3 regions of the Janthinobacterium sp. GW821-FHT03C08 genome follow, and region 1 is predicted to be linked to each of the others. Evidence: predicted binding sites of a transcription regulator. Region 1 holds the regulator's gene; each other region holds the start of a gene.
The links. The regulator sigma-54, encoded in region 1, starts transcription at its own class of promoters, with help from an activator protein. The targets are predictions, from matches to a motif close to TGGCANGNAANCTGCTTT.

Region 1 (9,720 bases):
ATCGCTCGTCAGCCTGCCCCACAATGTGGCGCTGCTGCGCGACCAGGGACACGATGTCAAGGTCATGTTCTTGACGGCCACCACGCATTCGCTGGTGGCGCGCTTCTCGGAAACGCGGCGCAGCCATCCCCTGTCGCACGAACTGCGCCCGAACCAGAATCCCGCCAGCCGCCGCACCCTGATCGAATGCATTTCGGAAGAGCGCGAACGCCTGTCGACCATCGAGCAGCTGGGCCATGTGATCGACACGTCGGAACTGAGCGCCAACAAGCTGCGCGCCTGGATCAAGGAAATGGTGGCGTCCGAACGCGCGCCGCTGACCCTGTTCTTCGAATCGTTCGCCTTCAAGCTGGGCGTGCCGCTGGACGCGGATTTCGTCTTCGACGTGCGCGCGCTGCCCAACCCGTATTACGACGTGGCCCTGCGCCCGCTGGACGGACGCGACGCTCCCGTGATCGCCTTCCTCGACGCGCAGCCAAGCGCGCTGGAGCTGCTGGCCGACATCCGCGCCTTCATCGAAAAATGGTTGCCGTCATTCAAGTCCGACAACCGCAGCTACCTGACCGTGGCCCTCGGCTGCACGGGCGGCCAGCACCGCTCCGTCTACATGGCGGAACGCCTGGCGCAGTACTTCGGCCCCAACGAGCGCGTCGTCCTGCGCCACCGCGAACGCAGCTAGTTAATCGAGGTGGCGCAGCGGATGCGCCAGGGCTGGCCAGACGGGCGCAAAGAAGGCTGCCACCATGGCAGCATCGACCTCGTCCAGGCTGGCAGGCTGCCAGCGCGGCGCATTGTCCTTGTCGACCACCAGCGCGCGCACGCCTTCGAGCACTTCGCCATGCGTGAAATTGTGGCGCACCACCGTGCGTTCCATGCGCAGGCAATCGGCCACGCCCAGGTGTGCGCCCCGCTGCAGCAATTCCAGGGTCACCGACATCATCAGCGGCGAGCGCAGGCGCATGGCCGCCAGCGCCTTGGCGGCAAACGCGCTGTCGTCCTGCGCCAGCGAGGCCATGATGGCCGCCACCGAAGCGGCGCCGAAGTGGCGGTCCAGCGCCGCGCGCGCCGCGGCCAGGGGAGCAGCGCCCGCCTCGGCCTGGAGTGGCGCCGCCAGCGCCTTGATGGCGACCGGCAAGGCCTCGCCCGGCGTCGACTCGAACAGGGCCAGCAATGCCCCCATCTGCGCCTCGGGCAGGTACACGTCGGCCAGGCCCGTGTACAGGGCATCGGCCGCGCCGATGGTCAACCCCGTCAAGCCCAGGTACAGTCCCAGACGGCCCGCCAGGCGGGACAGGAAATAACTGCCGCCCACGTCGGGGAACAGACCAATGTTGACTTCCGGCATGGCCATACGCGTGCGGTCTGTGACGATGCGCAACTGGTTGCCGGGGCCCGCCTGCGCCACGCCCATGCCGCCGCCCATCACCACGCCATTCATCACGGCAATATAGGGTTTCGGATAGAAATGAATGAGGTGGTTGAGGGCATATTCTTCCGTAAAGAAATCTTCCAGCAGCGCGCTGCCCCCTTGCGGCGTGGCCAGGCCCGCATCGTAAAAGAAACGGATGTCGCCCCCGGCGCACAGGGCCTTTTCACTGCTCGAACGGATCACCACGGCTTCCACCTGCGGATCGTCGCGCCAGGCCAGCAAGGTGGCGCTGAGGGCGCGCACCATCTCCAGCGACAGGGAATTCAAGGCTTTCGGACGGTCGAGCACGATGTGGCCCGTGCGGTTGCGGATAGAGGTCTGGACAAAGTCGCTCATGGCAGAATGGAAAGAAGTGAGTGTGGGAGCATTCTAGCGCCTGCGCGGCGAACCATGCGGACAACAGGTCCAGGCGCAAAAAAGGGCGCAATGTGCGCCCTTAGTTGATCACAACCGGTTGAAAGTCGCGGCCCGCTTAAGCGGCGGCGAATTCTTCTTCCGAGCTGTCTGGCAGATGCTTGATCGCCTCTTTACCGTGCCCTTGCACTTTGGTCTTGTACTTCATCACTTGCCGGTCCAGTTTGTCGATCAGGGTATCGATGGCGGCATACAGGTCTTGCGCCAGGCTTTCCACGTAGACGGTCTTGCCGCTCAGACGCAGGTTGACTTCGGCCTTTTGGCGTTTTTCTTTCTCTTTGAGGTTGTCGACGGTCAGAATCACGGCAATATCGATGACTTGATCGAAATGACGTTTTACACGTTCCAGTTTCGTTTGTACGTATTCACGGATGGCTGGTGTCACTTCGAGATGATGTCCGCTGATGGTGAGATTCATACACACTCCTAAAGATGATTCGGGTTCGTGCGGTCCATCGTATCCGGCCCGCAGAGGAACCGAAAAAAACTTACAAACACTTACGCAGGCTCACTGGCGGAATTTTCAATGCTTCCCGGTATTTGGCAACAGTACGTCGCGCAATCACCATGCCTTGTTCCCCCAGCATGTCCGCAATCTTACTGTCGGATAAAGGATTTTTAGGGTCTTCTGCTCCTGTCAGTTGCACGATCAATGCCCGTATCGCCGTCGATGACGCTTCGCCCCCCGCTTCGGTGGCGACGTGGCTACCAAAGAAATATTTCAACTCGAACATGCCGTGCGGGGTCAGCATGTACTTTTGAGTTGTTACCCGCGAGATAGTACTCTCGTGTAAACCCAGTGTATCAGCTATTTCACGGAGCACAAGGGGGCGCATGGCAACGGCCCCATGCGAGAAAAAGTTCTTTTGTCTTTCTACTATCGCCTGCGCCACGCGCAGGATGGTGTCGAAGCGCTGGCGCATGTTCTTGATGAGCCACTTGGCTTCCTGCAGCTGTGCGCCCATGGCGCCTTCGCCCTTGCCCTGCTTCAACAAATTGGCGTACATGGCGTTCACGCGCAGGCGCGGCATGACATCGTTGTTCAGGGTCACTTGCCAGCCATTGCGGGCGCGCTTGACGACGACGTCGGGCACGACGTAATCGGACACGTCCGAGGCAAACACGGCGCCCGGGTGCGGGTTGCACAGGCGGATCACCGTCTGCGCCTCGCGCAAGTCTTCGTCGTCGCAATCGAGGGCTTTTTTCAGCTTGTTGAAATCGCGCTGGGCAAACCAGGCCAGGTGCTTTTCCACGATGACGAGGGCCATGCGCCGCGTCACCAGGGCAACGTGCGGCAAGCGCTTGATCTGCAGCGCCAGGCATTCGGACGCATTGCGCGCACCTACGCCCGGCGGATCGAAACTTTGCAGCAGGGCCAAGGCCGTGCGCAGCTCGTCGGCGTCGATTTCCAGCTCTTCCGGCAAGCGCGCCAGGATGTCGTCGAGCGACTCTTCCAGGTAGCCATTGTCGTCGAGGGCGTCGATGATCAGCTCGACGAGCGCGCGGTCGCGCAATTCCAGCACCGTCACGCGCATCTGCTCCATCAGGTGCTCGCGCAGGGTGCAGTGGTGGGCCTCGAGTTGCGGACGGGAATCTTCGTCGTCGGGGGCCTTGCCGCGGCTCGCTTCGCTCCAGTCGCTGTCGGCGCCGTCCATGGCGGCCGGGCCCTCGCCCGCATCACCGTCAAACGTCTCGCCTTCCGCCGGCGCGGCGGGGGCCTCCTGGCCAGGCGGCTGGGGCGGCGCCTCGGCCGGCGCGGCCGTGGAACTCAGGGCGCCATCGGAGAGCAGGCGCAGCGAACGGTCGAGCGGATCGTCGAGGCGCTCGAGCAGGGGGTTGTCCGTCAGCAGTTGCTCGAGTTCCTGGTGCAATTCCAGGGTAGACAATTGCAACAGGCGTATCGATTGCTGCAACTGCGGCGTCAGTGCCAGGTGCTGCGAAGTGCGCAGCTGCAATGATTGTTTCATTGGCTCACATGCGGAAGTGTTCGCCCAGATAGACCCGGCGTACCGACTCGTTCGCGATGATGTCGTCGGGGCGTCCCGACGCCAGCACCGAGCCCTGGTTGATGATGTAGGCACGGTCGCAGATACCGAGCGTCTCGCGTACATTATGGTCCGTGATCAGCACGCCGATATTGCGCTCCTTCAAGAAACGCACGATGCGCTGGATCTCGATCACGGCGATCGGGTCGACGCCCGCGAACGGTTCGTCGAGCAGCACGAAGCGCGGGTCGGTGGCCAGCGCGCGGGCGATCTCCACGCGGCGGCGCTCGCCGCCGGACAGGGACAGCGCCTGGTTCTCGCGCAGCTTCTCGATCTGCAGGTCGGCCAGCAATTTGTCCAGGCGCTCCTCGATCTCGGCCTTCTTCAGGGGACGGCCTTCGACGGTCTGGATTTCCAGCACGGCGCGGATATTGTCTTCCACCGTCAGCTTGCGGAACACGGACGCCTCCTGCGGCAGGTAGGACAGGCCCATCTGCGCGCGGCGGTGGATCGGCAGGCTGGAGATATCCACGCCGCTGATGTCGATGGTGCCGCCATCGGACGGCACCAGGCCGACAATCATGTAGAACGAGGTGGTCTTGCCGGCGCCATTAGGCCCCAACAGGCCCACCACTTCGCCGCATTCGACTTGCAGCGACACATCGTGCACGACTTGCCGCTTGCCATAGGTTTTTTGCAGTCCGCGAACGATCAGGGTGCTGCCGCAACGTGTATTTTCCATTATTGCTTTCCTGGCGCTGGCGCCGCAGGCGCTTTTTCCGCCGCTGGGGCCTTGGTCTTCGGCTGGATCACCATGCGCACGCTGCCGGCACCGGGAGTGCTGGTGCCGCTGTCGGAATTTTCCATCGTAAACACTTCCTTGCGGCTGTCATACGAGATGAAGGCGCCATTGGCCACGTCCGTCGGCTTCGTACCTTCCAGGCGCGTCAGCTTGGCCTTGGAAAACAGTTTCACCACTTCCGTCTTGTTGTCGTATTCCACGCGCTCCGCCTCGCCCTCGACCCACAGGTCGCCCGCGCCGTCGCGCTTCTGGCGGAAGGTGGCCAGCTTGCCGGGATCGGCCCAGAAGGTGATGAACTGGTAGCCTTGCGGGTCTTCCGTGATCAAGGCGCGGCCCGCCTTCATGGTCAGCGTGCCCTTCACCAGCACGACGTCGCCCGTCAAAGTGCGCGTCTGCTTGACGTCATCGACCTGGCCGCGCTGGGCCGTGATGACGGCTTCCTTCTCGGAATCGGCCTTTTCGGCATGCGCCGTGCCCATCACGGCGAGTGAAAATAGGGTCAGCAGCAAGATGTTTTTCATATTATGGTTTCCTTGTTTCATTCTGTCATTTGGCCGCGGCAGCTGGCCGTGGTTTCGGCGGCAGCACGATGCGCAAGGCATTCTGCACTTCCACCACGCCGGTCGCATTGTTCGCCTTCATGCCCACGCCGTTGATGCGCGAGGAACCCGTCAGGATATCGACAGGCACGTCCGTTTCCATCCGTTCTTCATCCGGGTACACCGTCAGCGCTTCCGTCTTCAGGGTCAGGTTCTGCGCCTTCGGGCTGGCCACGCGGTCGACGACGACCTGGCGGTGCAGTTGCAGCCGGGTATTATTCTGGTCGATATGCGCCAGTTCCGCGTTCATGTTCATCGGCGGCATGCCGGGCGTGAGCTTGCGCACGAAGGGCTGGTCGATATCGGACGAATCGTCGGCCGGGTAATGCGTGAGCTTGGTGCCCGACACGATGTAGCTGGGCTTGCCCGTCAAATCCATGCGCACCAGGCTGAAATTGGTGATGAAATAATCAGGTTCGTCGAGGTGCTTGCTGGCATTGATATCCTGGGCATTCTTGTTCATCACCTCGAGCAGCCAGAAGCTGCCCAGCGCGACGACAACCGCACCCAGCACGGTAAAAATGATGCGCCAGCGATGGGCGCCTCCTGGCTTTTGCATAGTGCTTCACTCTCTCCAATGGCCCTGGCGGCAAGGCGCGGGCCTCACTCCAGGAACGGCGCCATGACGCGCGCATAGTTGTCCTGGGCGCGCAGCAGGAATTCACAGATCTCGCGCACGGCGCCACGGCCGCCGCCGGCCTGCGTCACATGGTGCGCCAGGTCCTGTACTTCCGCGCGGCCGCCCGGCACGCTGACGGCAAAGCCCACGCGGCGCAGGATGGGCGCATCGATGACATCGTCACCGATATAGCCGCATTGTTCTTCCGTCAAGCCCGTCAGCGCCAGCAGTTCACGGAACGGCGTCAGCTTGTCATGGCCACCTTGATGCACATGGGTAATGCCCAGGTCTTGCGCCCGACGCGCCGTGATGGGCGAGCGGCGCGCGCTGATGATGGCCGTCTGCACGCCCGATTCCTGCAGCAGCTTGATGCCCAGGCCATCATACACATTAAACGTTTTCATCATTTCGCCGTCCGGGCCGAAATGCAGGCTGCCGTCGGTGAGCACGCCGTCGACGTCAAAGATCATCAGTTTGACCTTGGCCGCGCGGGCCAGGTTGTCCGCTACGCTGTCCATCAGATCACCTTCGCTTGCGTCAGATCATGGATATGCAGGGCGCCCACCAGCTTGCCGTCGGCGTCCACCACCAGCATCTGGTTGATGCGGAACTGCTCCATCACGGCCACGGCATCGACGGCCAGGCGTTCGGGCGCGATGCTGCGCGGCTGCGCGTGCATGACGTCGCGGATGGCCACTTGCGTGAAATCCTGGACGCGCTCGAACATGCGGCGCAGGTCGCCATCGGTAAACACGCCCACGGGACGGTCGTCCGCATCGACGATGGCCGTCATGCCCATGCCCTTCTTCGTCATTTCTTCCAGCGCCTGCAGCAGCGACGCTTCCACGGGCACCTTCGGCACCCGCTCGCCGCTGCGCATGACGTCATGCACGTGGGTCAGCAGGCGGCGGCCCAGGGCGCCGCCCGGGTGCGAGCGGGCAAAATCTTCTTCCTTGAAGCCGCGCAAGTCGAGCAAGGCCACGGCGATGGCGTCGCCCAAGGCCAGGGTGACGGTGGTGCTGGCCGTCGGCGCCAGATTCAGCGGACAGGCTTCTTTCTCAACAGAAATATCCAGGTGCACGTCGGCCAGCTGGGCCAGGCTCGAATTCGGCTTGCCCGTCATGGAAATGAGCACGCCGCCCATGCGCTTGACGACGGGCATGATGGCCATCAGTTCCGACGATTCGCCCGAGTACGAGATGGCAATAAAGGCATCATCCGAGGTGACCATGCCCAGGTCGCCATGGGCCGCTTCGGCCGGATGCACGAACAGAGCCGGCGTGCCGGTGGACGCGAGGGTGGCGGCGATCTTGCGCGCGATATGGCCGGACTTGCCGATGCCGGAGACGACGACACGTCCCTTGCATTGCAGTAACAGCGCGACGGCGCGGCCGACGCTGTCGTCCGTGGCCAGGCGCGCGTGCAGCGCATTGATGGCGTCGGACTCGATCTGCAAGGTGGTGCGGGCCAGCGCGACGGCGCGCTCGGTGGTCGCTTGCATGTCAATTCGATCAAAAGCTTTCAGCATTGTTTTTTCATGGGTTACACTCATGCCCAAAGTATAAACGAATTAGGAAAGCAAAAAACTTGCCAGTCACAACAAACAACGATTTCCACTGACCGCACCGGGCAACCCATGTTTTCCTCGCTTGAACTGACCCTGATGTTACTCGGCAGCGCCGTGCTGGGCGTGGTCGCTTTCAGAATGTTGCACTTGCCGCCCATGCTGGGCTACCTGGCCGTCGGCATCGTCATCGGCCCCCACGCGCTGGGCCTGGCGGCGGAAAACGAGGCGAGCCACACCCTGGCCGAGTTCGGCGTCGTCTTCCTGATGTTTTCCATCGGCCTTGAATTCTCTCTTCCCAAGTTTCTCGCCATGCGGCGCATCGTCTTCGGGCTCGGCATGGCGCAGGTGGTCACCACCATCGTCGCCACCGTCGTCTTCGGCTGGTTCGTCGGGCGCTACCTGTCCGCCTATATCCACCTGAGCTGGCAGGCCGCCTTCGCCCTGGGCGGCGCGCTGGCCATGTCGTCGACGGCCATCGTCTCGAAGATGCTGACGGAGCGGCTGGAACTGGAAAGCGAGCACGGCCGCAAGATCATCGGCATCCTGCTGTTCCAGGACCTGGCCGTCGTGCCCCTGCTGATCCTCATCCCCGCCCTCACCCGCGATTCGGACAACCTGGCCGAAACCCTGGCCTGGGCCGGCGGCAAGGCCCTGGTCGTCCTCATCTTGCTGTTGTTCCTCGGCCAGAAGATGGTGCGCGGCTGGCTGACCATCGTCGCCAAGCGCCGTTCGCAGGAATTATTCATGCTCAACCTGCTCCTGATCACCCTGGGGGCGGCGTGGATCACGGAACGGGCCGGGCTGTCGCTTGCCCTGGGCGCGTTTGTTGCCGGCATGCTCATTTCCGAGACGGAATTCAAGCACCAGGTGGAAGAGGATATCAAGCCCTTCCGCGACGTGCTGCTGGGCCTGTTCTTCATCACCGTCGGCATGCTGCTCAATATCCGCGTGGTGCTCGACAACTGGTGGCTCGTCCTGCTCCTGCTGTGCGGCCCCGTGCTGCTGAAATTCGCCCTCATCGCGGGGCTGGCCCGGCTGTTCGGCTCCAGCAACGGCGTGGCCCTGCGCACGGGACTGGGACTGGCGCAGGCGGGCGAGTTCGGCTTCGTGCTGCTGAACCTGGCCGGCGGCATCAAGCTGATGGACCCCTTCGTCGTGCAGGTGGTGCTGGCGTCGATGGTGCTGTCGATGCTGGTGGCGCCCTTCCTCATCGCCAAGTCCGACGCCATCGTCATGAAACTGGCCGCCAACGACTGGATGATGCAGTCGCTGGCGCTCACGAAGATCGCCACGCGCACCATGGCCGCGCAAAAACACGTGCTGATCGCCGGCTTTGGCCGCAGCGGGCAAAGCCTGGCCACGCTGCTGGCGGAGGAAAAGATCGAATATCACGCGCTGGACCTGGACCCGGAACGGGTGCAGGAAGCGCAGCTGGCCGGTGCCCACGTGTCGTATGGCGACGCGGGCCGGCGCGAAAGCCTGGTGGCGGCCGGTATCTACCGGGCCAGCGCCGTCGTGATCACGTATGCGAACACGCCGTCGGCCCTGCGCCTGTTGCATTTGCTCAATGACATGGCACCCACCTTGCCCGTCATCGTGCGCAGCCACGACGACAGCGATCTCGACCAGTTGAAGAAGGCGGGCGCGGCCGAAGTGGTGCCGGAACTGATGGAAGGCAGCCTGATGCTGGCCTCGCACGCGCTGATCATGATGGGCGTGCCCCTGCGCCGCGTGGTGCACCGCGTGCAGGCGGCGCGCGAGGAGCGCTACGCCTCGCTGCGCGGCTATTTCCATGGCAGCAGCGACGCGGGCGACGATGCCGAACTGGAACGCCTGCATACGGTCACCGTCAGCGAAGACGCCCATTGCGTGGACCTGCCCTTGAGTGCGATCGACGTGGCCGGCTGCGGCGCGTTTGTCACGGCCATCCGCCGCGGCCGCGGCCGCCTGGAGGTCACGCCCGAGACGCAGCTGGCCAGCGGCGACGTGGTGGTGCTGCGCGGCACGGCCGACGCCGTGGCCAAGGCGGAAACCTTGCTATTGAAATAATCAGCCGGCGGGCGGCTGCCAGCTGACGACCTTGTTGCGGCCATCGGCCTTGGCCTGGTACAGGGCCTGGTCGGCGTGCGCCACCAGCTGCTGCGCCACCGTCTCGATGGGCAGCAGCGCCGCGTCCCCGTCCAGGCTGGCCACGCCGATGGACACGCTGACCCACGTCTGCGTGCTGCCCGGCAAGTCGAACATGGTGCCGGCGATGCTGGCGCGGATGCGTTCGGCCACGAAAGTGGCGCTGTCGAGGTCGGCA
Region 2 (9,720 bases), on a different contig from region 1:
CGAGGCGCGGCCCAGCATCACGCTTTCCGCTTCCAGGCCGCCCACGCCGATGGCGATCACGCCCAGCGCATCGACCATCGGCGTGTGCGAATCCGTGCCCACCAGCGTATCCGGGTAGGCCACGCCGTCCTGCACCTGGATCACGGGCGACATGCGCTCAAGATTGATCTGGTGCAAGATGCCGTTGCCCGGCGGGATCACGTCGACATTTTTAAAGGCTTTCTTGGTCCAGTCGATGAAATCGAAACGGTCTTCGTTGCGGCGGTCTTCGATGGCGCGGTTCTTGGCGAAGGCATCGGGATCGAAACCGCCGCATTCGACGGCCAGCGAGTGGTCGACCACCAGCTGCGTGGGCACGACGGGGTTGACGAGGGCCGGGTCGCCGCCCTGGGCCGCGATGGCGTCGCGCAGGCCGGCCAGGTCGACCAGGGCCGTCTGGCCCAGGATGTCATGGCAGACGACGCGGGCGGGGAACCACGGAAAGTCCAGGTCGCGGCGGCGTTCGATGAACTGGCCCAGCGAAGCGTCCAGGGTGGCCGGGTCGCAGCGGCGCACGAGGTTTTCCGCCAGTACGCGCGAGGTGTAGGGCAAGGTGGCGTAGGCGCCTGGCTGGATCGCATCGACGGCGGCGCGCGTGTCGAAGTAGTCCAGCTGGGTGCCTGGCAAGCGTTTGCGGTGCAAGGTATTCATGGCGGTGCTCATTATTTGCGGTCCTTGATCGGCACGAATTCCAGGTCTTCCGGACCCACGTAATTGGCGCTCGGGCGGATGATCTTATTGTCGATGCGCTGCTCGATGATGTGGGCGGCCCATCCCGAAGTGCGCGAGATGACGAACAGCGGCGTAAACATCGCCGTCGGCACGCCCATCATGTGGTAGGACACGGCCGAGAACCAGTCCAGGTTCGGGAACATGTTCTTGATTTCCCACATGACCGATTCCAGGCGCTCGGCGATGTCGAACATCTTCGTGGAACCGGCTTCCAGCGACAGCTTGCGCGCCACTTCCTTGATCACCACATTGCGCGGGTCGGAAATCGTGTAGACGGGGTGGCCGAAGCCGATCACCACTTCCTTGTTGGCCACGCGCTCGCGGATATCCGCTTCCGCCTCGTCGGCATTGTCGTAACGCTTCTGGATGTCCAGCGCCACTTCGTTCGCGCCGCCGTGTTTCGGGCCGCGCAGCGCGCCGATGGCCCCCGTGATGGCCGAATGGATGTCCGAGCCCGTGCCGGCAATGACGCGGCTGGTGAAGGTCGACGCGTTGAACTCATGTTCCGCGTACAGGATCAGCGAGGTGTGCATGGCTTTTTCCCACGACGCCGACGGTTTCTCGCCGTGCAGCAGGTGCAGGAAGTGGCCGCCGATCGAGTCGTCGTCCGTTTCCACCTCGATGCGCTTGCCGTTATGGCTGTAGTGGTACCAGTACAGCAGCATGGAGCCGAACGAGGCCATCAGGCGGTCGGCGATGTCGCGCGCGCCCGGCGCGTTATGGTCGTCCTTTTCCGGCAGGGTGCAGCCGAGGACGGACACGCCCGTGCGCATCACGTCCATCGGGTGGGCGGCGGCCGGCAGCGCTTCCAGCGCCAGTTTCACGGCCGACGGCAAGCCGCGCAGGGATTTCAGCTTGGCCTTGTAGCCTTTCAGTTCGGCGGCGGTGGGCAGCTTGCCGTGCACCAGCAGATAGGCGATTTCCTCGAACTCGCAGCTGTCGGCCACGTCCAGGATGTCATAGCCGCGGTAGTGCAAATCGTTGCCGGTCTTGCCGACCGAGCACAGCGCCGTGTTGCCGGCGGTGACGCCGGACAGGGCGACGGATTTTTTAGGCTTGAAAGTGGCGGCTTGCGGTGCATTCATAGGTTTCTCCAAAAATTGACTAGTCTCGGGTGCGTCACTGCGGGACCGGCATGCGGCCCCTGCGTCTTTACTTATTTCTTTTGCGCGGCGAACAGCGCATCGAGCTTTTGCTCGAAGTCGTGGTAGTTGATCGATTCATACAGTTCCATGCGCGTCTGCATGGTGTCGACGACATTCTTTTGCGTGCCGTCGCGGCGCAGCGCCTGGTAGACGTTTTCCGCCGCCTTGTTCATGGCGCGGAAAGCCGACAGCGGGTACAGCGCCAGGCCCACGTGGGCGCTGCGCAGTTCGTCCAGGGTGAACAGCGGCGTGGAACCGAATTCCGTGATGTTGGCCAGGATAGGCACGTTGACGGCCTTGGCGAAGGTGGCGTACATGTCCAGGTCCGTGATGGCTTCCGGGAAGATCATGTCGGCGCCCGCCTCGACGCAGGCGACGGCGCGCTCGAGGGCCGCTTCCAGGCCATCGACGGCCAGCGCATCGGTGCGCGCCATGATGACGAAATTCGGGTCCGTGCGCGCATCGACGGCCGCCTTGATGCGGTCGACCATTTCTTCCTTGCTCACGATTTCCTTGCCCGGACGGTGGCCGCAGCGCTTGGCGCCCACCTGGTCTTCGATGTGCAGGCCGGCCGCGCCGAACTTGATCATCGATTTCACCGTGCGCGCCACGTTGAAGGCGGACGCGCCGAAGCCCGTGTCGGCATCGACCAGCAGCGGCAAGTCGCACACGTCGGTGATGCGACGGATGTCGGTCAAGACGTCGTCCAGGCTGGAAATGCCCAGGTCGGGCAAGCCCAGCGAGCCGGCCGCGACGCCGCCGCCGGACAGGTAGATGGCTTTATAGCCGGCGCGCTTGGCCAGCAAGGCGTGGTTGGCGTTGATGGCGCCGACGACTTGCAATGGGGATTCTTCCTGGACGGCCTTGCGGAATGCGGCACCTGCGGAGTATTGAGTCATGTGTTCACCTTATGGGTTTCGGATGGTCCCGAATGTTTCACGGAGTGGCTATGGACACTGGTAGTGCAAATGCCGTGCCAGCAGCGCGCAAGCTTGCGGCAACGCCACCGCGCCACTATGAAAACCAGGGAAAATGGCCACGCAGCCGCATCCCGCCCGCTGTCACGCCAAGGAACAGCGATGTCACGTTTGCTGTCCACAATGTTTCAAATTTGTTTCAATCATTCCATTTGGAACATCGAATTGAAACACGAAACACATGAGCATGCCTGCCCCGCCACGCGGGTCGCTGGCCCGGCAGGCCATCAGGCAGGGGAGGAACAGGAGAAAGGAACGGGCAGGCGGCAAGGCGCCGCATGCAAAACAGCCGGCGGGCGCCGGCTGCAAGATGAAAAAACAATACGCTAGGCCAGGCGTACGAGCGGATTGGCGATGATGTTGTCGATCTGGCGCACGGCTTCCTCGCAGGCGGCGGCAATGGCGCCGTCCTCATCATCGCGCACGAACTGCATGGTCGAGCCTTCGAAGACTTCCAGGCCTTCCGCCGTGGCGCGTTCGATGTCGCAACTGGCCGACCATTTGCCGTCGGTGGTGGGCACGGCCAGGGGAACGATTTCCCAGCCTTTATAGTGAATTTTAGAACTGCTATCCATGGGTGCCTCCTCGGTGACTGACTCAATAGTGGAAATCGTAGCATGAAGCGCGGCCGGCAGCGACGTGTTTCACGCGCCGCCCTGCAATCAGGCTAAACGATTTACGCTGGCTCAAGGGCGCAGCAGATTGTCCACTTCCGTCTTCGCCACTTCCAGGCCTGCCGCGCAGGCCGTCTCGGGGGCCGCATAGCCGCCCAGGGTGCGGCTGCGCGTGATGGCTTGCACCTCCGACTCCCCTTCGCGCTGCAGGCGGTAGGTGAAATCCCATAAATCGTCGTTATCCTTTTGCGGGGTCACGGAAATCGTAAAACCGCGGTACTGTTCGCTGCGTGCAATGGTATCGTTCATGAATTCCTCCTTGGAAGAATGAGGTTACCATGCTGCAAGCGTCAGGGTGCGCACGACTGTGACGGGCGCATGCATGCCCGCATATCTGTTTTTCGCATGTCAAATGTCAATTTGCAGCATTTTTTTAGCGAACTCTGGCGATATAATGCCCTTCCTTGCCCGTCCCTTGCCGCCGTGATGACTCCACAAATCCAAGCTTTCTTCGACCCCGCCACCGCCACCGTCACCTACGTCGTCTACGAAGCCGATGGCCGCGACTGCGCCATCATCGATTCCGTGCTCGACTACGATCCGAAGGCGGGCCGCACCTCGACCACGTCGGCCGACAAGGTCATCGCCTTCGTGCGCGAGCACGGCCTGCAGTGCCGCTGGCTGCTGGAAACCCACGCGCACGCGGACCACCTGTCCGCCGCGCCCTACCTGCAGCAGCAGTTGGGCGGCGATGTCGCCATCGGTGCCGCCATCCAGACGGTGCAGCAGGCGTTTGCCCAGGTCTACCACCAGGACGGCGCGCGGGCCGACGGCTCGCAGTTCGACCAGCTCTTCGCGCCCGACCAGGTATTTCATATCGGCAAGCTGGAAGTGCGCGCCCTGCACGTGCCCGGCCACACGCCGGCCGACCTGGCCTACCAGATCGGCGACGCCGTGTTTGTCGGCGATACCCTGTTCATGCCGGACGTCGGCTCGGCCCGCTGCGATTTCCCCGGCGGTTCCGCTTCCCTGCTGTACCGCTCCGTGCAGCGCTTGCTGTCGCTGCCGCCGCAGACGCGGCTGTTCATGTGCCACGACTACCCGCCCAACGGCCGCGCCCCGCGCTGGGAAGTGACGGTGGCGGAACAGCGCGCCAGCAATATCCACTTGCACGACGGCATCACGGAAGAACAGTTCGTGGCCATGCGCACTAGGCGCGATGCCACCCTCGACATGCCGACCCTGATCCTGCCCGCCATCCAGGTCAACATCAACGCGGGCAAGCTGCCCGAGCCGGAAGACAACGGCGTGCGCTATCTGAAGATACCGCTCAACGCCATCTGACTCCCCCGCACGTCATTCTTGACGTCACGCAAGTCCCACTCCGGGCAATCCGCATACAGTGAAGATTGCCCGAGTTCACTTTGGCGCCGCCTTATCCTGCTTGACACTGACGGAGCGCCCGCATGTCGCCCGACCCTACGCTCGATACGCATTGCATCCTGCTCGCCGAAGCCGAAGGCACGGCCCTGTTCAGCCACGCGCTGCTCCAGGCCGTCACGCGCCTGCCGCGTCCAGGCATCGTCATCTTCGTGCATGGCGTCAATTCCGACGGCGAATGGTATGAACAGGCCGAGCAAGGCCTGTGCGCCGGGCTGAATGCCCGCCTGAAGCGCCGCGATGAGGATCTGGCGATACCTGGTCCGGCCGCCGGACAGATGCAGGCCGCCACTTACGCGCGCGAACTGACGGACGACGGTTTCCTCAACCCCAAGCGCAATGCCACCACCTTCCTGCTGGCGGACCATGGCAATTCACCCGTGATCCGCTTTCGCTGGGGCTACAAGGCCAACGGCGAAGAGTTGCAGGCATTCGGCGACGGCATCTATCTCAACGAAAAGAATTACTGGGGCGGCGGGCCGTTCGCCAACGGCTGCAGCGCCCTGCCCGACCTGTGGGGCCAGGGCTTGTCCGAGGAACTGTTCCTGTGGATGCATATCCAGCACATGAACCCGACGAATGACCGGCAAGTGTATGCCTGCCCGCCGCGCCCGTACTTCGTGTTCGCCGCCTGGCGCCTGGCGCGGCTCGTACAATCGATACGCGCTCGCCAGCACGACGCGCCCGTCACCATCGTCTGCCATAGCCAGGGCAATATGGTCGCCATGGCGGCCGCCTTTCTCGGCGAAACGCTGGGCGCCTCCGCCGTGGCCGACTCCTATGTGCTATGCAACCCGCCCTACAGCCTGCTCGACAGTAACTTCACGGAAAACTGGATCAGCGGCCACCTGAAGGATGAGCATGGCAATACGGGCCGGCAAAAGTATGAGGCGCGCACGCAAACCCTGAAAGCGTTTTTCAACATCCTGCGCACCCGCCCGGCCATGCAGCAGGATGCCGCCTTTGTCGACGAGTGCAGCGCCAATCGCAAGCCTGCGCGCAAGGACAGCTATACGGCCGAGTTCGACCGGGCAGACTACGGTTTGCAGGGCTCCACCTATGGCCGGGTTACCCTGTATTTCAACCCGCACGACCAGGTGATTTCCGCCACGCCCGTGCAAGGCATAGGCTGGCGCGGCATGTCGGCACAGGAAATTGCCGATACGGGCGGCGAAGGCGTCTTTACCCAGCGCGTGTTTGCGCAAAATCACCTTGTCGGCCAGGAAAATGAAAAGGACTACGATATCTGGCAGCGCAATGGCCAGCCCTTGACGCCGGACAGCCTCGATTTCTGGCACCCGCGCTCGCTGGTCGCCGAGTACTCGATCGAAAAGGGCATGCGGGCCAGCAAAGGTATCGGCCGCAAGATACTGACCTTTTTGTTTGCGCCCATCGTCATCATTCTCGCCAAGACTGCCGGCACGCGCATCAACGCCCTGCCGCCCAAGACCTGGCGGCTGCCGATGAAGGCGCCCAGGCTGCCCGAACCCTTCCTGCCGCATTCGAAACGCTTTTCCGATACGAGCGAACAATTTGACGAAGGCTGCGATGCCCCCGCCGACTCCCTGCACAAGGACCGCGCCGCCGAAGCCGATGACGCGTATGCGCCTTACCGATCCCAGGGCAAGGGCGATGCGCAGACCGAGGCGGCGCTGCGCTACGAACAGAATGGCATGCTGCGCATGCAGGCCAGGCGCGACGGCTGGGCCGAAAAAGGCAGGCCCGTGACGGCCGTGGACAAGCCGGAGGAGGCTAGCAAGGAATTCAATGCCTGGTGCAAGAACGAAATCCAAAGCTACCTGGCCGCCAATATCGACACCCACGCCACCGACCACTCGACCATTATGACCAATCCCGAGCATGCGGAAAAGGCGCTGGCGTATGACGTGGCGGTGGGGGTGTGCACGATCAGGCAGGAGGCGTTGCGCGAATTAAGGGTGGCGGCGGATTGGCAAATACTAGGAGGACTGGAGAATACCGACAAAAACAAAGAATTTTTCGAGTACTACAACAAGGGAAAATTTAAAGGCGTGCCTCTATTTGAATGGGCAAATGATAAAGATAGCCCCGCCAAAAAGCCGGAAAACATCATTGACGAGCGCCAGAATGCCAGGCCTGCCGAGCCGTCCACCAACTTTGCACTGAGGACTGACGGTGCGTAATTTCATTGCCACGCCGCGCCGGCGACTGGCCTGGGCGCTCACCACATTTCTCTTCGTCATTTTCCTGGCACTCTGGTCCATCTGGCCGGACTATGCCGGCCACCAGAATGCCCATACACCTGGAGACCTCATGAAACAGTTCCTCGCGCTGCCCATGCTCGCAGCTTTCTCCATGTTTGCGCTATTGACAGCCTGCGCCACGAAGCCAGCGCAGAAAGAAGAAGGTCTCCCAAAAGCCACTGTCCAGATTCCCTTCCGGGCACAAGTCGTGGGCCTGCAGTGGCTCAATCCACTGCAGCGGCTCGACTATCCAACCGAGTGGCAGCTGCTCTGGACCCTCGGCCTGGCCAAACCCAACAAGAATGACGATATGGTCAGGACGGACCCCAGGGGCTTCAGCACCTTGCAGGCCGTCGCCCCCATTGCCCATGATATCAATGGCAGGGAAACGTTCAAGGGTTACCACCAGAAGTACTTACAAGAACTGATGAGCAATTTCCACGATATCTATTTCTCCAGCCCCACCTACTTCTACCACGTCTATCCCAAGGATCAGAAACAGAACTGGCGAGAACTGGCTGGCATCCGCGTCGAATATGCCCTGCCTGAAGGAAAATTCGATCTGGCAGAAGTTCATCAGACAATAAAAGACGAAATTAGCAGCAACTTCGACATCGGCAACACCCACTTCCCCACCCTCTGGACCCGCGCCACCCCGCCCGACGTGCGCATCACCGTGGGCGGCAACAACGGGGGCTTCGTCTCCCTCCACGCCGCGCTGGCCTACCTGGAAGCGCATCCGCAGGAAACCGTGTGGGTGATGAACTGGGACGCGCCGAGCCGGCCCAAGCCCATGCAGATCAATGAAAACCTGGTGCTGCTGGTGCTGGCCGGCCCCGGCTACAAGACGCAGCGGGCGGCGCTGGCGTGGATAGGCTATCCGGCCACGAAAAGCGTAGCTGATTTTGAACTGGCCAAAGACAAGCCGCCGCGCGCCGTGCAGGCGTGGCAGGCCGTATTTTCCGAGGCGGCGCGCCTGGGCGGCAAGACGGAAGAAGACATCGGCTACGTCATCCACGACGCCAACAAGACCTTGCCCACCTCCTCCGACCGGCTGGCCCAGCTGGCGCATGCCTTGAGCCTGGAAGTGCCGGGCTTCGACTTCCTGCCGCAGACCTTCAATACGCCGGCCCTGCTGGGCGAAATGGGTGCCGGCACGGCGCTGACCAATGTCGCCCTCGCCATCGCCCATGCCAACCATGTCGGCCAGCCCGTGCTGGTGGCGGGCACCAGCGATCCGGACAGCGTCACGGGCGTGCTGGTCTTGCCGCCAGCCAGAGTACGCCCCATCAATCACGACCAGCCGTGGTTCCGCGCGCGCGGCGAAAACCATGCGTATCTGCCGTGGTGGGGCATCCGGCATGATGCGGCGGACGACATGCAGGGCTACTCACAATGAGGTGGATTAATGGCTTACGTAATAAATCAACGCGAGCTGCGCACATTGGCCACCGTCACCGCTTTTGCCATGTTTGCGCTGTTGACAGCCTGTGCCGTACAACCTGCGCAGAAAGAAGACGATCTCCCAACAATCACGGCCCACGTTCCCTTCCGGGCACAAGTGGTGGGCCTGCAGTGGCTCAATCCGCTGCAACGGCTCGACTATCCGACCGAGTGGCAACTGCTCTGGACGCTAGGCCTGGCCAAACCCAACAAGAATGACGATATGGTCAGGACGGACCCCAGGGGTTTCAGCACCTTGCAGGCCGTCGCCCCCATTGCCCACGATATCGATGGCAGGGAAACGTTCAAGGGCTATCACCATAAATATCTGCGCGAGCTGATGACCAATTTCCACGACATTTACTATTCCAGCCCCACCTACTTCTACCACGTCTATCCCAAGGATCAGAAACAGAACTGGCGCGAGCTGGCTGGCATCCGCGTCGAATATGCCCTGCCTGAAGGAAAATTCGATCTGACAGAAGTACACCAATTCACTCAGCAAACCATTACTGACACCTTCAGTATCGGCAACACCCACTTCCCCACCCTCTGGACCCGCGCCACTCGGCCCGACGTGCGCATCACCCTGGGCGGCAACAATGCGGGCTTCGTCTCCCTGACAGCCGCTCTGGCCTACCTGGAAGCGCATCCGCAGGAAACCGTGTGGGTCATGAACTGGGACGCGCCAAGCCGGCCCAAGCCCATGCAGATCAATGAAAACCTGGTGCTGCTGGTGCTGGCCGGCCCAGGCTACAGAACGGAGCGGGCGGCGCTGGCGTGGATAGGCTATCCGGCCACGCAGAATGTGGCCGATTTTGAACTTACCCGGGACAAGCCGCCGCGCGCCGTGCAGGCGTGGCAGGCGACATTTGCCGAGGCGGCGCGCCAGGGCGGCAAGACGGAAGAAGAGATCGGCTACGTCATCCACGACGCCAACAAGACCTTGCCCGCCTCCTCCGACCGCCTGGGCCAGCTGGCGCATGCCTTGAACCTGGAAGTGCCGGGCTTCGACTTCCTGCCGCAAACCTTCAATACCCCGGCCCTGCTGGGCGAAATGGGCGCCGGCACGGCGCTGACCAACGTCGCCCTCGCCATCGCCCATGCC
Region 3 (9,720 bases), on a different contig from region 1:
CTGCGCCATCAGCTCATCTTCGGCAGCCGCCTTGGGCAGCAATTGCTCCGTGCCCAGCAGGACTTTCAGCACGCGCTCGGCGACTTGCTGGATGTCCGCCTTGCGCTCGCGCAAATACGGGTCTTCGATTTCATCGAATTGCGCAGACAATTCGTCGATCTGCGTCAACAGCGCCCATTCGGCGTTGTAGTGGCGCTTGCGGATGATATCGAGCGGCGCTTCGGAAATCATCGGATCGGACAGGATCAACGCGTGCACGTCGATGAAAGCGCCCAGCTCGGTGGGCGCGTCCTTGGGCAGATCGTTCCACAGGGTTTGCAGTTCCTTGTGGACAGTGGCGATGGCGTTTTGCAGGCGCTGGACTTCCGCTTCGATCTGTTCCTGGGCGACCAGGTAATGTTTGACGTCAAGGGCGGCCGGCGCCAGCAGATGCGCGCGGCCAATGGCGATGCCGCGGGAGACCGGGATGCCGTGGAGCGTGAAAGATGCCATGGGGTGACCTGTCGGAATGCGGCTGCGGCTGCGTTCGGCGGGCATTACTCGCCTTCGCCAAACCTGTCATTAATCAGGGCGGTGAGCGCATCGACACATGCCTGCTCATCATCGCCATCTGCTTCCAGGGTCACTTTCGCGCCCTTGCCGGCGGCCAGCATCATGACGCCCATGATGGACTTGGCATTGATGCGGCGCGCGTTGCGGGTCAGCCAGACGTCGCTCTTGAACTTGGCGGCCAACTGGGTAAATTTGGCGGAAGCGCGTGCGTGCAGTCCCAGCTTGTTGATGATTTCGAGTTCTTTTTGAATCATTTTTATATAGTCTTTATCCCTGAATGCACTGCGCTGATGACAATCTTGGCCTATACCACCCGCCGCCCCCAGGGCGGCGGCCCTGCAATTCCTATTCGCCCACGCGAATGCGGTTATCCACGCGCACGGCGCCGCTTTGCGCGCCGGCCAGGGCCATCTCCACCACCACGTCGAGCGAGTCGCGGCGATAGGTAATCGCGCGCAGCAGCATCGGCAGGCTGATGCCGGCGATGACTTCCACGCGCCCCGCATCGGCCAGCTTGTTGCAGCAGTTCGATGGCGTGCCGCCCTTCACGTCGGTAATCACCAGCACGCCGGAACCGTCGTCGAGGCGGCAGATGGCTTCCGAGGCCAGCTTTTGCACTTCCGCCAGGTCCTGGTCGGCGACGACGTCGATGGCTTCAAAGCGTTCTGTCGGCCCGCGAAACACATGCGCGCAGGCGGCGATGAAAGCCTGGCCCAGCGGTGCATGTGTCATGAGCAAAATCCCTACCATAGTCATTTCACCTGTGATCGCTGCTGCGCGGACGCAACACCGTGTTCGACCGCATCGATGAACATGGCGGCCACGTCAAATCCGGTCTGCTGCATAATTTCTTGGAAGCAAGTCGGGCTGGTGACGTTGACTTCCGTGAGGTAGTCGCCGATCACGTCCAATCCTACCAGCATCAGGCCGCGCGCGGCCAGGATGGGGCCAAGCTTTTCAGCGATTTCCAGGTCGCGCGCCGTCAATGGCTGCGCCACGCCCGTGCCGCCGGCGGCCAGGTTGCCGCGCACTTCGCCCGCCTGCGGGATGCGCGCCAGCGAAAACGGCACCGGCTTGCCGCCGATGACGAGAATGCGCTTGTCGCCCTTGACGATGTCGGCGATGAAGCGCTGCGCCATGATGGTTTGCGCGCCGTTCTCGCTCAAGGTTTCGATGATGGCGCCCAGGTTCAGGCCATCGGCCTTGACGCGGAAGATGCCCGTGCCGCCCATGCCGTCGAGCGGCTTGAAGATGACGTCCTGGTGCTTGGCGTGGAAGGCGCGCAGGCGCGCTTCGTTCGACGTCACCAGGGTCGGCGAAGTGAATTCGGAAAACTGCGCGATGGCCAGCTTTTCATTGTTGTCGCGGATGGCGGACGGCTTGTTGAAGACGCAGGCGCCCTGCTTTTCCGCCAGTTCCAGCAGATACGTGCCGTACACGTACTCCATGTCGAACGGCGGGTCCTTGCGCTCGATGATGGCGTCCAGCGTCGACAGGCGCACTTCCTCGGTGGAGACAACCTTGTACCAGTCGTGCTCGTCGCCCGTCAGTTCGATATGCTTCACCAGTGCCGTGACGATGCCTTCTTCCAGCGCCATGTCCTTCTGTTCGAAGGCGTAGACGGCGTGGCCGCGTTTGGCCGCCTCGCGCATCATGGCGAAGGTGGAATCTTTGTAAGTCTTGAAGCTTGCCAGCGGGTCGGCAAGGAATGCAATTTTCATGGTGCGTCCAATCGGGGAGCCTGGATAAGGAATGCTTGATTCTAGCCGAGATCGCCAGGCGCAGGAGTCACCGCGCCCGGCAAGCCGCAGGGAGGGATCAATACACCTCGGGATTCGGGTCCGTGCGCTCCATTTCCAGCGACGCGGCCAGCAAGGCCAGGCGCGCCACCACGCCATACACGTAGAAGCGGTTCGGCGCGGCCGTGCCCGGCTTGGCCTTCAAGTCCGGCACCGCATGCTGCTGGGCAAACGCCAGCGGCACGTACTGCGAGCCGGGCGCGTTCAGGTTCTGGTCCACGCCCTTCTCTGCGTGCACGCGGTAGAAGCCGCCCACCACGTAGCGGTCGATCATGTAGACGACGGGTTCCGCCACGGCATCCTTGATGCTTTCAAAGGTGGGCACGCCTTCCTGGATGATCACGTCCGTGACCACCTTGCCATCCTTGACGATGGACATCTTGTCGCGCTGCTTGCGCGACAGGTCGCGCACTTCGCTGGCGTCGCGCACCGTCATGATGCCCGTGCCATACGTGCCCGCGTCGGGCTTGACGATGACGAAGGGCTTTTCCTTGATGCCGTATTCCTTGTATTTCTTGCGGATCTTCGCCAGCAGCACGTCCACGCTGGCGGCCAGCGCATCTTCGCCCTCGCCTTCCTGGAAGTTGACGTCGCTGCATTTGGCGTGGAAGGGGTTGAGCATCCACGGATCGACATCGATCATCTTGCCGAATTTTTTCACCACCTCATCGTAGGCCGTGTAGTGGTTGCTCTTGCGGCGCAAGGCCCAGCCCGCATGCAAGGGCGGCAACAGGCTTTGCTCATGAATATTTTGCAAGATGTCGGGGATACCGTCCGACAAGTCGTTATTCAGCAGAATTGTGCACGGATCGAAATCCTTCAAGCCCAGGCGGCGGCCATTGTTCAGGCGCACGAGGGGCTCGATGACGAGCATGTTGCCATCTGGCAACGCCAGCGGTGTCGGCTGGGTGATGTCGGGCGACCACGAGCCGAAGCGCACGTGCAGTCCCGTCTGGCGGAAGATCTGCATCAGGCGCGCCACGTTCTGCAGGTATTGCGGCGTGGTGTTGTGCAATTCCGGCACGATCAGCAGGTTGCGGGCATCCGGACAATACTTGTCGATGGCGGCCATGGCCGCCTGCACGGACAGGGGCAGCATTTCCGTGGCCAGGTTATGGAAACCGCCAGGGAACAGATTGGTATCGACGGGCGCCAGCTTGTAGCCGGCATTGCGCAAGTCTACGGAGCAATAGAAGGGCGGCGTGTGCTCTTGCCACTCCATGCGGAACCAGCGCTCAATGGCCGGCGTCGCGGCCAGAATCTTTTTTTCGAGGTCGAGCAGCGGTCCGGTCAGGGCCGTGACGAGATGGGGAACCATAGTTACATCCTTAAATTATGTGCAGTATTCAAAAAAGCACACAGAACTGCCGACTATATTACCGTGTAAGTACCCCAAATCGGGGCAAAAGCCTTGTTTTAAAGACCTTTTCCATTCCCCTGACGAAAAAAAGGCGCCTCGATGAGACGCCTTTTCCCGCAAAACCACGCTGCGGCGGTGCGCCTGGGCGCTCCCGCAGCAGAAAATTACCATTTAACCATGATATGCCTGCTCGCCATGGCTGGTGATATCGAGGCCTTCGCGCTCCTCTTCTTCCGGCACGCGCAGGCCGATGACGATGTCGACCAGTTTATAGGCGATGACGGAGACCACGGCCGACCAGATGATGGTCGTGCCGACTGCCTGCGCCTGTACCCATACCTGGTGGCCGATCGAATACGGATCCGCCGACATCTTGTTGGTGACGTAGTCGAAGATGCCCTGGCCGCCCAGTTGTGGTGCAGCAAATACCCCCGTCAGCAAGGCACCCAGGATGCCGCCCACGCCGTGCACGCCGAACACGTCGAGCGAATCGTCGGCGCCGATCAGGCGTTTCAAGCCATTCACGCCCCACAGGCAGACGATACCGGCCAGCAAGCCGATGACCAGGCCGCCCATCGGGCCGACAAAGCCGGCCGCCGGGGTGATCGCCACCAGGCCGGCCACGGCACCGGAGGCGCCACCGAGCATGGAAGGCTTGCCCTTGGTGATCCACTCGCCGAACACCCACGACAGGGTCGCGGCAGCCGTGGCCAGCATGGTATTGACAAAGGCCAGGGCCGCCACGTCGCCCGCTTCCAGCGAGGAGCCGGCATTGAAACCGAACCAGCCCACCCACAGCAGGGAAGCGCCGATCATCGTCATCGTCAGCGAGTGCGGTGCCATCGATTCGCGGCCGTAGCCGACGCGCTTGCCGATCATGATGGCGCCCACCAGGCCGGCGATAGCGGCGTTGATGTGCACCACGGTGCCGCCGGCGAAGTCCAGCGCGCCTTTTTGCCAGATCCAGCCCGCTTTCAAGGCTTCGCTGGCCGAGGTGGCGGCGTTGGTGATGGCGTCAGGACCGGTCCAGAACCAGACCATGTGGGCGGCCGGCAGGTAGGCAAACGTAAACCACAGTACGACGAAGGCCAGCACGGCGGAAAACTTGGCGCGTTCGGCAAAGGCGCCGACGATCAGCGAGCAGGTAATCGCGGCAAACGTGCCCTGGAAGGCGACAAACACGAACTCGGGGATGACGACGCCCTTGCTGAAGGTGGCGGCGGAGGCAAAGGTGCCCTTCACCGGATCCCAGATGCCGTTCAGGAAGAGACGGTCGAAGCCACCGAAGAAGGCGGTTTTTTCCGTGAAGGCAACCGAGTAGCCATAAATGCACCACAGCACCACGACCAGCGCGAAGACCATGAACACTTGCATCAGGACGGACAGCATGTTCTTCGAACGCACCAGGCCGCCGTAGAACAGGGCCAGGCCGGGGATCGTCATCAAAATGACCAGCACGGTGGAGATCATCATGAAACTCGTGTCGCCCTTGTTGGCGACGGGGGCCGCGGCTGGCGCGGGCGCAGCTGCAGCAGCGGCGGCCGCTGGCGGGACGGCGGCCGGTGCGGCAGCGTCCGGCGCAGGCGTCACGGCAGGCGTGGCGACTGCGGCCGCAACAGCTTCCGGCTTGGCCGGCGCATCGGCAAAACTGGGCGCGGCAACGCCAAACGCACACAGACAGGCAAACCCAGCTAGCAGTTTTGTTATATTTTTACGCATCAATATTCCCCTTAGAGCGCTTCGTTGCCGGTTTCACCGGTACGGATGCGAATGACTTGTTCCAGGTTGTACACAAAAATCTTGCCATCGCCGATTTTACCGGTACGCGCAGCACCTTCGATCGCCTCGATGGCCTGGTCGACGATGGCATCATCGACAGCCGCTTCAATTTTGGTTTTTGGCAAGAAATCGACGACATACTCGGCGCCACGGTACAGTTCCGTGTGGCCCTTCTGGCGGCCAAACCCCTTGACTTCGGTGACGGTAATGCCTTGCACATTGATAGCCGACAAGGCTTCGCGCACTTCATCCAGTTTGAACGGCTTAATGATTGCAGTAATCATTTTCATGGCAGTCTCGCTTAAAAGGTTTTGGAAACAGTCAGGACCAGGCCAGTTTTCGCCAGGTTCTTGCCGTTCGGTGCCAGCGACGTGATGTCGGCGCGCACGGCGGCCAGCGACACGGTGACGACGCCGGGGAAATCCTTGGTCACGCCCAGCTTGTAGTCATAGTAGCTGAGGGAGTCATTGTGCTTGACGCTTTGATGGCCCACGTGCAGGTTGAACGTGTAGTCATCGTACAGCGGCACGTTCAGGCCGGCATCGATGTAGCCGCTGTTCTTGCTGTTGGCCACGCCAAACAGGTTGGTCGTCGAGTGCGAATACTTGATGTAGGCCGGACCGAAACCGACCTGGCCGTACAGTTCAAAGGTATTGGCATTCGTGCTCAGTCCATTCGATGGGTAGAAGTAGTACAGCCCCCCCACATCGTAGGTGATGCCCGGTGCGAATTCGCCACGCTTGCCGCCGTAGATATCCCATTCCAGGTTGGTGTCACCGCCGCCATCCTTGATCCATTTGATGCTCGACAGCCAGGTGCCCACATACAGGCCCGTTGGATTATGGGTATAGTCGGCGCCCCCGTTAATGGCGGGATCCAGACGGCTTTGCGACAGGCCGCGGTAGCGGTAGTCGCTCGTCAGCGCCACGTTGTAAGTCACCACATTATCGGGTACCGCTTCGGCAGCAGCCGGTGCCGCCGCCGCATCCTGGGCCATGGCATGGCCGCTCAAGGCGGCCACGGCCAACGTCAGCGCTGCAGCTAAAGTCATGTTCTTGGACAGATTCTTCATGGCGATTCCCTTTTATTGAACTTTTAAAGCAGTTGAGGTTTAAAATCTTGTCTGGAGATCACAAAGCGTTCATAGCTTCTTTAGCAGAATACGTGCCAGCTCCATTGCCACCTTGACAGGTGCATTTCCGTCCATACATACCCTGCAAGCCCCTGGACATGCGGCAAAGAACTGCTGGAGAGTTATAACTGCCCGGATTCGCACCAGATTAACGCCGCTGTGCACCGCAATGGTGCGATGCACAGGCTGCACCACAAAGGACCCACCATGGACATGAATACCTTTTTTAACGACTTGCAAGGCAAGATCCATCAAGCCATAGAAAACTCGCCGGCCAAGGATATCGAGAAGAACGTGAAATCGATGATGACCCAGGGCTTTGCCCGCCTGGACCTGGTCACGCGCGAAGAATTTGATATCCAGGCACAAGTACTGGCCAAGACCCGCGCAAAACTGGATGCACTGGAATTGCGCCTGATCGAACTGGAAACCCGCCTGAACGAACCAAAAGCGTAAGGTGACCGGCAAGCCGCCTTATCAGCGGTCTTGCTGGCATATCTCAAACCTGCGGCGGCACCAAAGGCTACACTGAACCTGCCCGCGCCCGCGGTGCAGGGGAAACTCATGAGCCTGGCAGTCCTGAAAAGCCGCGCCCTGGCCGGCATGGAGGCGCCCGAGGTCAGTGTCGAAACCCACCTTGCCAATGGCTTGCCGTCGTTTACGATCGTTGGCCTGCCGGATACGGAAGTCAAGGAATCGCGCGACCGGGTGCGTGCCGCACTGCAGAACTGCGGCTTCGACATGCCGGCGCGGCGCATCACCGTCAACCTGGCCCCAGCCGACTTACCCAAGGAATCGGGCCGCTTCGACCTGCCAATCGCACTGGGCATCCTGGCCGCCTCCGGCCAGTTGCCAGGCGACCAGCTACACCACTATGAATTTGCCGGCGAACTGTCCTTGTCGGGACAGTTGCGTCCCATCCGTGGTGCGCTGGCCATGACCTTTGCCATGCAGCGCAGCCAGGGCGGCGCACCAAGCGCCTTCATCCTACCCTACGCGAATGCCGACGAGGCCTCGCTGGTTCGCGATGCCGCCATCTATCCGGCGCATACCTTGCTTGAGGTTTGCGCGCATTTTGCCGCACGCGACAGCCAGACCATCCTGCAGCGCCACCAGGCGCAGCTGCCAGCGCCCACCGGGCCGTATCCGGACTTCTCTGATGTACAAGGGCAACAGCAAGCCCGCCGTGCCTTGGAAGTGGCGGCCGCGGGCGGCCATAACGTGCTGATGGTGGGGCCGCCCGGTGCGGGCAAGACCATGCTGGCCAGCCGTTTTCCCGGCGTGCTGCCACCGATGAGCGACGAAGAAGCGCTGGAGTCGGCTGCCGTGCACTCGCTGGGTGGCCATTTCAAGGTGGAGCACTGGAAACGGCGGCCCTATCGCGCCCCGCACCAGACCGCCTCGGGCGTGGCGCTGGTCGGTGGCGGCCACGTGCCGCGGCCAGGTGAAATCTCGCTGGCACACTGCGGCGTGCTATTTCTTGATGAAATCGCCGAATTTGACCGCAGGGTACTCGATGTCCTGCGCCAGCCCATGGAATCGGGCCTCATCACCATTTCACGGGCGGCCCGCCAGGCCGAATTTCCCGCCCGCTTCCAACTGATCGCCGCCATGAACCCGTGTCCCTGTGGTTACCTGGGGCATGCCTCGGGCCGCTGCCGCTGCACGCCGGACGCCGTGCTGCGCTACCACAGCCGTTTATCCGGTCCCTTGCTCGACCGCATAGACCTGCAAATCGAAGTGGCGGCCATGCCGCCCGCGTCACTGCGCCGCCAGGCCGGTACAGCCGAAGGCACGCAGCCCATCGCCGCGCGGGTCGCAGCCGCCTTCGCCTTGCAGCTGGCACGCCAGGGCAAATCCAACCAGCGCCTAAATAACAGGGAAATCGAACAACATTGCCAGCTGGAACAACAGGGCGAACGGCTGTTGCTTGATGCCATGCTGCGCCTGCACTGGTCGGCGCGCACGTATCACCGTGTCCTGCGCGTGGCCCGCAGCATCGCCGACCTGGCAGGCAGTGCCCGCATCATGCCGCCGCATATTGCCGAAGCGATTCAATACCGGCGCGTGCTGCAGGAAATCTAGTCAGGCGCGCCGCCAGACGCGTGCGCGATTGCGTGCAAGGGGCGACGCTGCTACCATCTGCTGATGAAAAAAACATCAATTGCCGCTGTTCTGGTGACACTCGCGGCTGCCGGCGCACTGGCCGCCTGCAGCCCCAAACATGACTGGCGCGACTATCGTAGCCCCGATGCCCAGTTCACGGCTTTGTTTCCCAGCAAGCCAGCCGTACTGACGCGCGACATTGACCTCGACGGCAAGAAAGTCAGCCTGACCATGACAGCCAGCGAAGTCGACGGCTGCACCTTCGCCGTCGGCAGTGCCACGCTCGATAGCGTCGAACAGGCACAGGCAGCGCTGCCCGCCATGAAGACCGCCTTGCTGAAAAATATCAATGGCAAGGTGCGCAACGAACAAACTGCCGCGGCCGCCAGCAGCACCGGGGCGGGCATGCACCAGCGCAGCTCGCTGAGCATCGAGGCGACGGGTACGCAGCAGGGCAAACCCGTCTTGCTCGTGGGCCGTTTCGTGGCACAGGACAGGCACATCGCCCAGATCGTCATCCTCGGTGAAGAAAGCAAGCTGTCGCGCGAGACCATCGAGACCTTCCTCGACTCCGTGAAACTGGAATGAGACTTAACGATCACTTAAACGGACAACTGTCTGGCAGCGAGGCTCTTGTAATTGCGTGCCTTGTCCAACAGATGGCGCTATCCGGCTTGCAAATGTGCAATCCGGGCAATCGGACGGCCTGTGTAAATTTTCAAGTCGTGATATTGTTTCGACACTAACAACAAGTTCCAGAAAGTGCATATGTTGATCTCATTCAAATCCAAATCCTCCCCTGAAGTGCTGATGTACCAGGAACATGCACAGCGTATCCTCGACATCCTGCACAAGAACCCGACACGCGGTGTCATCACGGCAGCGGAAGCGGGTGAAGCCCTGGCCCTGCTGGAAAAGGAAGTGGCGGAAAGTAAACGGCATCCGGAAAACGATATCGAACATGATGTGCATACGCCGGAGACGCTGGAAGA

Region 2: a site for sigma-54 is predicted at 2,878-2,895, ahead of prpB (methylisocitrate lyase). Genes of this name have one in related genera too.
Region 3: a site for sigma-54 is predicted at 6,643-6,660, ahead of AC07VL_RS16750 (TorF family putative porin). Genes of this name have one in related genera too.

What each region holds. Positions count from the first base shown of each region.
Region 1 is NZ_JBWKUP010000002.1:184,943-194,662, forward strand. Features, by position in the region: gene rapZ (RNase adapter RapZ) at 1-679, shown strand, start outside; gene AC07VL_RS03230 (3-hydroxyisobutyryl-CoA hydrolase) at 680-1,765, opposite strand; gene hpf (ribosome hibernation-promoting factor, HPF/YfiA family) at 1,902-2,261, opposite strand; gene AC07VL_RS03240 (RNA polymerase factor sigma-54) at 2,332-3,810, opposite strand; gene lptB (LPS export ABC transporter ATP-binding protein) at 3,815-4,570, opposite strand; gene lptA (lipopolysaccharide transport periplasmic protein LptA) at 4,570-5,151, opposite strand; gene lptC (LPS export ABC transporter periplasmic protein LptC) at 5,177-5,788, opposite strand; gene AC07VL_RS03260 (KdsC family phosphatase) at 5,833-6,366, opposite strand; gene AC07VL_RS03265 (KpsF/GutQ family sugar-phosphate isomerase) at 6,366-7,400, opposite strand; gene AC07VL_RS03270 (cation:proton antiporter domain-containing protein) at 7,485-9,464, shown strand; gene AC07VL_RS03275 (GGDEF domain-containing protein) at 9,465-9,720, opposite strand, start outside.
Region 2 is NZ_JBWKUP010000014.1:67,281-77,000, forward strand. Features, by position in the region: gene acnD (Fe/S-dependent 2-methylisocitrate dehydratase AcnD) at 1-690, opposite strand, end outside; gene prpC (bifunctional 2-methylcitrate synthase/citrate synthase) at 702-1,856, opposite strand; gene prpB (methylisocitrate lyase) at 1,928-2,815, opposite strand; gene AC07VL_RS20510 (hypothetical protein) at 2,996-3,223, shown strand; gene AC07VL_RS20515 (hypothetical protein) at 3,220-3,468, opposite strand; gene AC07VL_RS20520 (hypothetical protein) at 3,580-3,816, opposite strand; gene AC07VL_RS20525 (MBL fold metallo-hydrolase) at 3,994-4,851, shown strand; gene AC07VL_RS20530 (T6SS effector phospholipase Tle3 domain-containing protein) at 4,974-7,109, shown strand; gene AC07VL_RS20535 (hypothetical protein) at 7,240-8,568, shown strand; gene AC07VL_RS20540 (hypothetical protein) at 8,578-9,720, shown strand, end outside.
Region 3 is NZ_JBWKUP010000011.1:252-9,971, reverse strand. Features, by position in the region: gene ptsP (phosphoenolpyruvate--protein phosphotransferase) at 1-492, opposite strand, end outside; gene AC07VL_RS16780 (HPr family phosphocarrier protein) at 537-806, opposite strand; gene AC07VL_RS16775 (PTS sugar transporter subunit IIA) at 898-1,302, opposite strand; gene gshB (glutathione synthase) at 1,305-2,273, opposite strand; gene gshA (glutamate--cysteine ligase) at 2,371-3,669, opposite strand; gene AC07VL_RS16760 (ammonium transporter) at 3,883-5,430, opposite strand; gene AC07VL_RS16755 (P-II family nitrogen regulator) at 5,442-5,780, opposite strand; gene AC07VL_RS16750 (TorF family putative porin) at 5,792-6,562, opposite strand; gene AC07VL_RS16745 (accessory factor UbiK family protein) at 6,830-7,078, shown strand; gene AC07VL_RS16740 (YifB family Mg chelatase-like AAA ATPase) at 7,187-8,707, shown strand; gene AC07VL_RS16735 (hypothetical protein) at 8,771-9,316, shown strand; gene AC07VL_RS16730 (DUF1840 domain-containing protein) at 9,497-9,720, shown strand, end outside.